2 regions of the Bradyrhizobium sp. WBOS08 genome follow, and region 2 is predicted to be linked to the other one. Evidence: riboswitches for the same ligand, from Rfam matches in the RefSeq annotation. Region 2 holds a riboswitch; the other holds the start of a gene.
The links. Region 2 has a riboswitch for cobalamin ahead of DCM80_RS23500 (energy-coupling factor ABC transporter permease). Riboswitches for the same ligand answer to the same signal wherever they lie in the genome.

Region 1: linked by a shared signal. The riboswitch ahead of DCM80_RS29475 (TonB-dependent receptor) and the one ahead of DCM80_RS23500 (energy-coupling factor ABC transporter permease) in region 2 are both predicted to bind cobalamin.

What each region holds. Positions count from the first base shown of each region.
Region 1 covers NZ_CP028988.1:6,249,070-6,252,472, forward strand. Annotated here, with positions in the region: gene DCM80_RS29470 (hypothetical protein) at 1-46, opposite strand, end outside; gene DCM80_RS29475 (TonB-dependent receptor) at 102-2,339, opposite strand; cobalamin riboswitch at 2,452-2,666, opposite strand; gene DCM80_RS29480 (hypothetical protein) at 2,706-2,969, opposite strand; gene DCM80_RS29485 (hypothetical protein) at 3,323-3,403, opposite strand, start outside.
Region 2 covers NZ_CP028988.1:5,033,935-5,037,337, forward strand. Annotated here, with positions in the region: gene DCM80_RS23490 (cobyrinate a,c-diamide synthase) at 1-141, shown strand, start outside; gene cobA (uroporphyrinogen-III C-methyltransferase) at 138-869, shown strand; cobalamin riboswitch at 915-1,134, shown strand; gene DCM80_RS23500 (energy-coupling factor ABC transporter permease) at 1,171-1,848, shown strand; gene cobF (precorrin-6A synthase (deacetylating)) at 1,889-2,638, shown strand; gene cobT (nicotinate-nucleotide--dimethylbenzimidazole phosphoribosyltransferase) at 2,649-3,403, shown strand, end outside.

The DNA.
Region 1 (3,403 bases), 1.2 Mb from region 2:
GAAGCCGGAGACGGCCGTCGTGAGGCAGCTGGATGCTGCGAGCCATGACGTCAGGAAGCATGGGCGAATTCCTTCTGTTTCGGATGCCCTTCCATTTGAGATCAGAACGTGGCGCCGGCCTTGAGCAGATAGGTGCGGCCGGGCAGCGGATAGGCACTGAAGCGGCCGTCCGTGAAGGTGCTGGCGATGGCGTAGTCGTAGTAGAGCGCGTTCAGCACGTTGTTGATGCTGAGCGACCAGAAATAGCGCTCAACCTGGCCGCTGAGCTTGAGATCGATCGTGCCGCCGGCCGGGATCGGCTTCTGGGTGCCCGCCTGGTCGTTGTCCATGCGCCGTTCGCTCCAGAAGCGCGCGGTGGCATCGAGCACCAGGTAGTTCTGCCAGATGTTCCAGCTGACACCTGCACTCGCCGTATAGCGCGACACCAGCGGCACATCGTTGCCGGCCCAGGCGCCTTCGCGGAAGACCGCGCGGGTATAGGCCATGCCGGAGCGCAGCAGCAGGGCATCGTTGACGCGATAGGACAGACTGGTCTCCGAGCCGTAGCGCCGGGTCGGGTCGAGATTGGTGTTGTAGAACAGCACCGGGTTGAAATGGACCTCGTTGGTGAGGTCCATCAGATAGAGACTGCTCTGTAGCTGCAGACCGCCGCCCTTGATGCGCAGACCGCCCTCGATGTCCTGCGAGGTCTGGGTCTTGAGCTGGAACGTTTGCGGGATCGCGGCGAAGGTCAGGGGATCGAAGGACGGCCCCGAGGACAGGCGCTCGTCGACGTCAGGCGTGCGGAACGCGCGCGCGGCGCGAGCGAACAGCGAGACCACGTCGTTGAGACGATGCTCGGCCCCGAGATGCAGCGCATATTGGGTCTCGTCGCTCGTCAGCGGCAGCGCACCGATATCGGCGTTGAACGGCGCCGCCGCATCGAAATTGTCGCGTGCCGCGAGACGGACGTTCTGCACCCGCGCGCCGTAGGAGACGTCGGTCGTAGGCAGCACGCCCAATGTGTGCTGGAAATAGCCTGCGACCGTCTGCTGCCTCAGGTCGTAATTGTGCCAGGCGGCGAGCCCCTGCCCGGCGCCGCGGTCCTGCTCAAAGCTCGCATCGTAATAGTCGATGCCGGTCAGGAGCTGCGACGGCAGGCCGAGCAACAGGCTCTTCACGCTGAGCCGCGGCGTGATCGACCAATTCGTCAGTTGGGACTCGACATAAGTCGAGGTGAAGAAAGCCGGAACCGGCGTCGGGCTGGAGAAAAACGTACTCTGCTGCTTCTTGTCGCGCACACCGCCGTCGACGATGAGATCGACGCCGTTGACCAGGGTCCTGGTGAACCCGGCCGTCGCGCTGAAGCCCTGCTGGTTGGCGGCATTGAAGGGCGTGCTGGTGCCTCGGCGGTTGGTCCTGAGCTCGTCGAGGCCGATCGAGGGATCGACGGTGCGACCGCCTGGCAGCCGCAGCTCCTGATTGTCGCCGGTGACGGTGAGAAACGCGCTCAGGCCCGGCGTGGTGTAGTTGAGATTGCCGACACCGTTCTGCTGCGAATAGCGATTGTTGTCGCGATAGCCGTCGGTCCTGACGGCATTGCCGTAGAACGAGGTCGACCATGGCCCGGAATTGAGCGCGGTCGAGACGTTGCCGAGCCGGGTGTTGAACGAGCCGAAGCCGGCCTCGATGCGCGCAGTCACGGGCGGTCCGCCGGCGCCGGTCCTGGTGACGATGTTGATCACGCCGCCGACCGCGTTGTCGCCGTAGAGCACCGCGCCGGAATTGCCGCGCGTGATCTCGATGCGCTCGATGGAATTGAGCGGGATGGTGGAGAGGTCCACCTGCGCCATGTCGATGTCGTTGAGGCGCCGGCCGTTGACCAGCACCAGCGTGTTGGCGGTGGCAAAGGCGCCGAAGCCGCGCAGGTCCACGCTGGTCTTGGCGCCGATCTGGCCGCCATAGAACGTCGTGATCTGGGCTCCCGGCACCTGTGTTGCGATGATCTCGGCAAGCGTCTGCGACGGCGAATGCGCGATATCCGCGGCCGTGATCACGGTCGTGGCGGCCCCGACGATACCGCCGCCGCCGCCGACAGCCTCAGAGCCCGAGCCGGATGAGCCGGTGCCATCGCCTGGCGGCGCAACGTTCGCGGTGCGCCGCGGCCGCGTCGCCTCGCCCTCACCGGTCGCCCTCGCCCGCGTGCGGTTCTGATCGGCGGGCTTGCTTACCTCGATCGGCGGCAATTGCTCGGCAAGCCCCTGCTGGGCGAAGGCGGAGGATAGATCGAGCGAATGGAGCGAGACGGACGCGAGCAGGCCGGCGCTGAGGCGCCAGGCGGCAGAAACGAGACGAGACATTGTTGTAACCTCGGATGACGTCAGTGGCACGTCACAGCGAACGAGGTTTCACGGCAGAGCGGCGGACTGCTCCGATGAAGCCAATGTCTGTACTCCCCGACCGACATCTTCGCGTGTGACCACGGCTGACGGCAGGTCTCCTGGCTCGCGGGTCGTTACCTTGCGTCGCCTTCCCAGGACCGAGATTCCCAGTGGCACAGGACGAAAGATTCACCGCTTACAGTTGCGGGGGCAGCCGTGGCGTTGAGATAGATCCCGGCATTGGGACATCCCGCACCACATTCCCTTTTGATCTCCGTGAGGAGAACCGTCGCCGGCCATTTAAGTGTCGCCCCGGCAGCGTGTCAATCGACCGTTGGGCGGCGCTCAGGTCCGTCCGCGCGGACGTTGCGCCTGGGCCCAGGCGGCCGTGACATCGCGTGGCGGAACATCGACGCGCTTGACTGGGGTCAGTTCGCCGGAGGCCGAGACGATCGCGGTTTCCTCGCGGCGGCAGCGCGGGCAGACGAAACGGACCTCATGCGGAGACGCCGACCAGCTCGACCGCTTCACATTAGCGGCCATCGGCCAGGCCTCGCAATGCGAGCACGACACCAGAAATCGACCGGGATCGAGCATACCCATTTCCATCGGACTCCACGTCCTGCTGCCTCTTCAATGATTAACCCAAGTGAATCGTTCCGGTGCCTAAGCACCGCCGGCGCTCCCTCGCGAGCGCAGGGCCATCGCATATCGTCACAACGTGACCAGAAGCTCACTTGCGGCCATCCTTCGAGACGCCCGCCTCCGGCGGGCCCTCAGGATGAGGTCGGAGTGCGTGGCAGCTATTTCGTAGGCAACTGCTGCTTAGCCTCATCCTGAGGAGACCGCGGAGCGGTCGTCTCGAAGGACGAGGCGTGCGCTCAGCTGTCGGAGAGCCGTATGCGATAGCCCTGCCGCGAACGAGGCGATCTCGCGGTCGCCGTTCCCGCCGCCGCTGGATCTCAGCGCGCGCCCTTGAGGGTGCAGGAGGTCGAGCAGGTGACGGTGGTGCCGCGATCGCATGCTTTGCAGGCGGCGACGCA
Region 2 (3,403 bases):
CACTATTCGACCATTCTCGCCCAGCCTGACACGCCGCTGGCCGTCGTGCATGATGCAACCGGCGCCGTCATCGCCGAGACCGGCTCGCAGCGCGGCCATGTCAGCGGCACCTTCTTTCATCTGATCGCGGAGGACCGGTGAGCGGGTTCGTTTCCTTCGTCTCCGCCGGACCCGGCGATCCCGAGCTGCTCACGCTCAAGGGCGCCGCGCGGCTGCGCGAGGCCGACGTCGTGCTCTATGACGATCTCGCCTCGGGTGCGATCCTCGATCTCGCCCGGCCTGGCGCCAATCTCGTCGCGGTCGGCAAGCGCGCAGGGCAGCCCTCGACCAAGCAGCATCACGTCAACCGCCTGCTGGTCGACTATGCCGCAACAGGGGTGCGCGTGGTGCGGCTGAAGTCCGGCGATGCCGGCATTTTCGGCCGGCTCGAGGAGGAGATCGAGACGCTGCGCGAGGCCGGCATCGGCTATGAGATCGTTCCGGGCGTCACCTCGGCCTGCGTCGCCGCCGCGCAAGCCGGCATTCCCCTGACGCGGCGCCACACCTCGCGCCGGGTGCAGTTCATCACCGGGGCCGACGTCACCGGCGAGCTGCCGCCGAATCTGAATTGGGCGGCGCTGGCCGATCCCGAGGCGACGACCGTGGTCTATATGGGCCGGCGCACCTTTCCAGCGCTTGCCGCAAAATTGATCGCGCACGGCCTCGCCGCAGAGACCCCGGCGCTGGTCGCCGAATCCCTTGGCCGCCCCGACGAGCGGCTGGTCCGGACCACGGTTGCCGAGCTGGCCGAGCAGCTTGCCCGCGGTGGCGCTCCTTCGACCGCCGCCGTGATCCTGTTCGGTGCGCTGGCCGGGGATTATCCGTCGTGATCGCCAAGGCCGCGCCTCGCCCCTTGACGCAGGCTCGGCGAAAGGGGCACACAGGAGAAGCAAGGTGCTCGACGCGGCGCAAAGCGCCGGAGCATAATCGGGAATGGGGATGGGCGGACCAAGTTGCGGCGCCCAAAACCCCAGCCGCCCCCGCGACTGTAAGCGGTGAGGGACTTCGATCAGCCACTGGGCCGCAAGGTTCGGGAAGGCCGGAGAACCCAGTGAACCGCGAGCCAGGAGACCGGCCCTGCACGTTTTGAGGCCAAGGCCGTCGGGTGTGACGGCAGGAAGGATCTGAGCCATGCATATCGAACCCGGTCTAGTGACGGGCGCCAAGCTCGTGCTGAGTTACGCAACCGGCATCGCCGCAGGCGGCGTTGCCTTGAAGCTCGCGACCGAAACCGTGCGCGAGCAGGGCATCGGCTCGTTCGCAGGCCGGACGCTCGCCACCACGATCCTCGTCTTCATCTTCTTCGAGATCCTGCCGCACTTCCCGGTCGGCGTCTCCGAGGTGCACTTCATCCTCGGCTCGACCTTGTTCCTGCTGTTCGGCGCTGCGCCCGCGGCCTTCGGTCTGGCGTTCGGCCTGCTGCTTCAGGGCGTGCTGCTCGAGCCGGTCGACCTGCCGCAATACGGCATGAACGTCACGACGCTGCTGGTGCCGCTATTCGCGATCCAGGCGATCGCCACGCGGATCATTCCGCGCAATACGGCCTATGTCGATTTGAAGTATCGGCAGGCGCTGGCGCTGTCGACCACCTATCAGGCCGGCGTGATCGCCTGGGTGGCGTTCTGGGCGCTTTATGGCTCCGGCTTTGCGATGAGCAACCTCGCCGGCATCGCGACGTTTGCGGCGTCCTACGCGCTGGTGATCGTGATCGAGCCGCTCGCCGATCTCGCCGTGCTGGCGCTGGCGAAGTCGCTGCGCGGCGTCACCGCGGCCGGCCTCGTCACTCCGCGCCTGCACAACGCAGCTTAACTGAGACAAGGGGCGGCCGTCATGGCCGCCCCCACGCGCAATGCTCACGCTCTCCCTGATCGGCATCGGTTGCGGCGATCCCGGCCAGCTCACGCGCGCCGCCGTTCAAGCCATCAACGCCGCCGATCTCGTCCTGATCCCGCGCAAGGGAACGGCGAAATCCGATCTCGCCGATCTCAGGCGGACGATCTGCGCGGATGTGCTCACCAGCGACACGACGGTGATCACCGAGTTCGATCTTCCCGTGCGCGATGCCGCCGAGGCCGATTATCGCAAGGGCGTGGACGACTGGCACGATGCGGTCGCCGCGACCTGGTCGCAGGCGATCGCAGATCATCTGGGAAGCGACGGCAAGGTTGCGCTGCTGATCTGGGGCGATCCTTCGCTGTATGATTCCTCGCTGCGCATCGCGCGGCGGCTCGCTCCCTTGCCCAGAATCGAGGTCGTGCCCGGCATCACGTCGATCCAGGCGCTGTGCGCGGCCCATGCGCTGCCGCTCAACGATATCGGCGAGCCGTTTCTGGTCACGACCGGGCGGCGCCTGCGCGAAGGCGGCTGGCCGCAAGGAATCGACACCGTGGTGGTGATGCTCGACGGCGGCACCGCATTCGAATCGTTGGATCCGGCAGGGATTCACATCTATTGGGGCGCCTATCTCGGCATGCCCGATCAGATCATCATGTCCGGCGCCCTCGCCGAAACCGGCCCGCGTATCGTCGCGGCACGGCAGGATGCGCGCGCGCGGCATGGCTGGATCATGGACAGCTACATTCTAAAGCGCAGGCGTTAAGCGAGGCAGCATGCTCCCCGAATGGGTCACCACGAACTGCCCCGTGATCTCCGCGCTTCATCGCGAGGCGGCGATCGCGCGTCAGGCGCAGCTGACGAAGCCGACCGGCGCGCTCGGCCGGCTCGAGCAGCTCGCGATCGAGCTCGCAGGTCTGCAGGCAACCGAGCAGCCGCGCGCGGCGCGGGTGCCGATCATCGTCTTCGCGGGTGACCACGGCATCGTCGCGCAGGGCGTCTCGGCCTATCCGCAAGAAGTGACCATCGCGATGATGGCCAATTTCGCCTCCGGCGGTGCTGCGATCTCGGTGCTGGCGCGCGAGCTTGGCTCGCGCTTGGAGGTGGTCGATGCCGGTACGCTGGCTGGTGAGGAGATGACGGGCATCGTCACCGACAAGCCGCGCCACGGCACCCGCGATTTCAGCGTGGAGGCCGCGCTCCTGCCTGCGGAGCTGGCGTTTGCCTTCGAGGCCGGCCGGCGCGCGGTTGCGCGGGCGGAGGCCAACCAGCCCGATCTGTTGATCTTTGGAGAGATGGGCATCGGCAATACCACGACGTCGGCGGCGATCGCGGCGAGCCTGCTCGGCATCAGCGCCGAGGAGATCGCGGGCAGCGGCACCGGCGTCGATGCGGCCGGCCGGGCGCACAAGACGCGCGTGATCGATACCGCAATTGCGCGTCACGGCGTTGCGGGCGCGGCGCCGGAGAATATCCTGTGTGCCGTCGGCGGGCTCGAAATCGCCGCTATCTCGGGCGCGATCATCGCGGC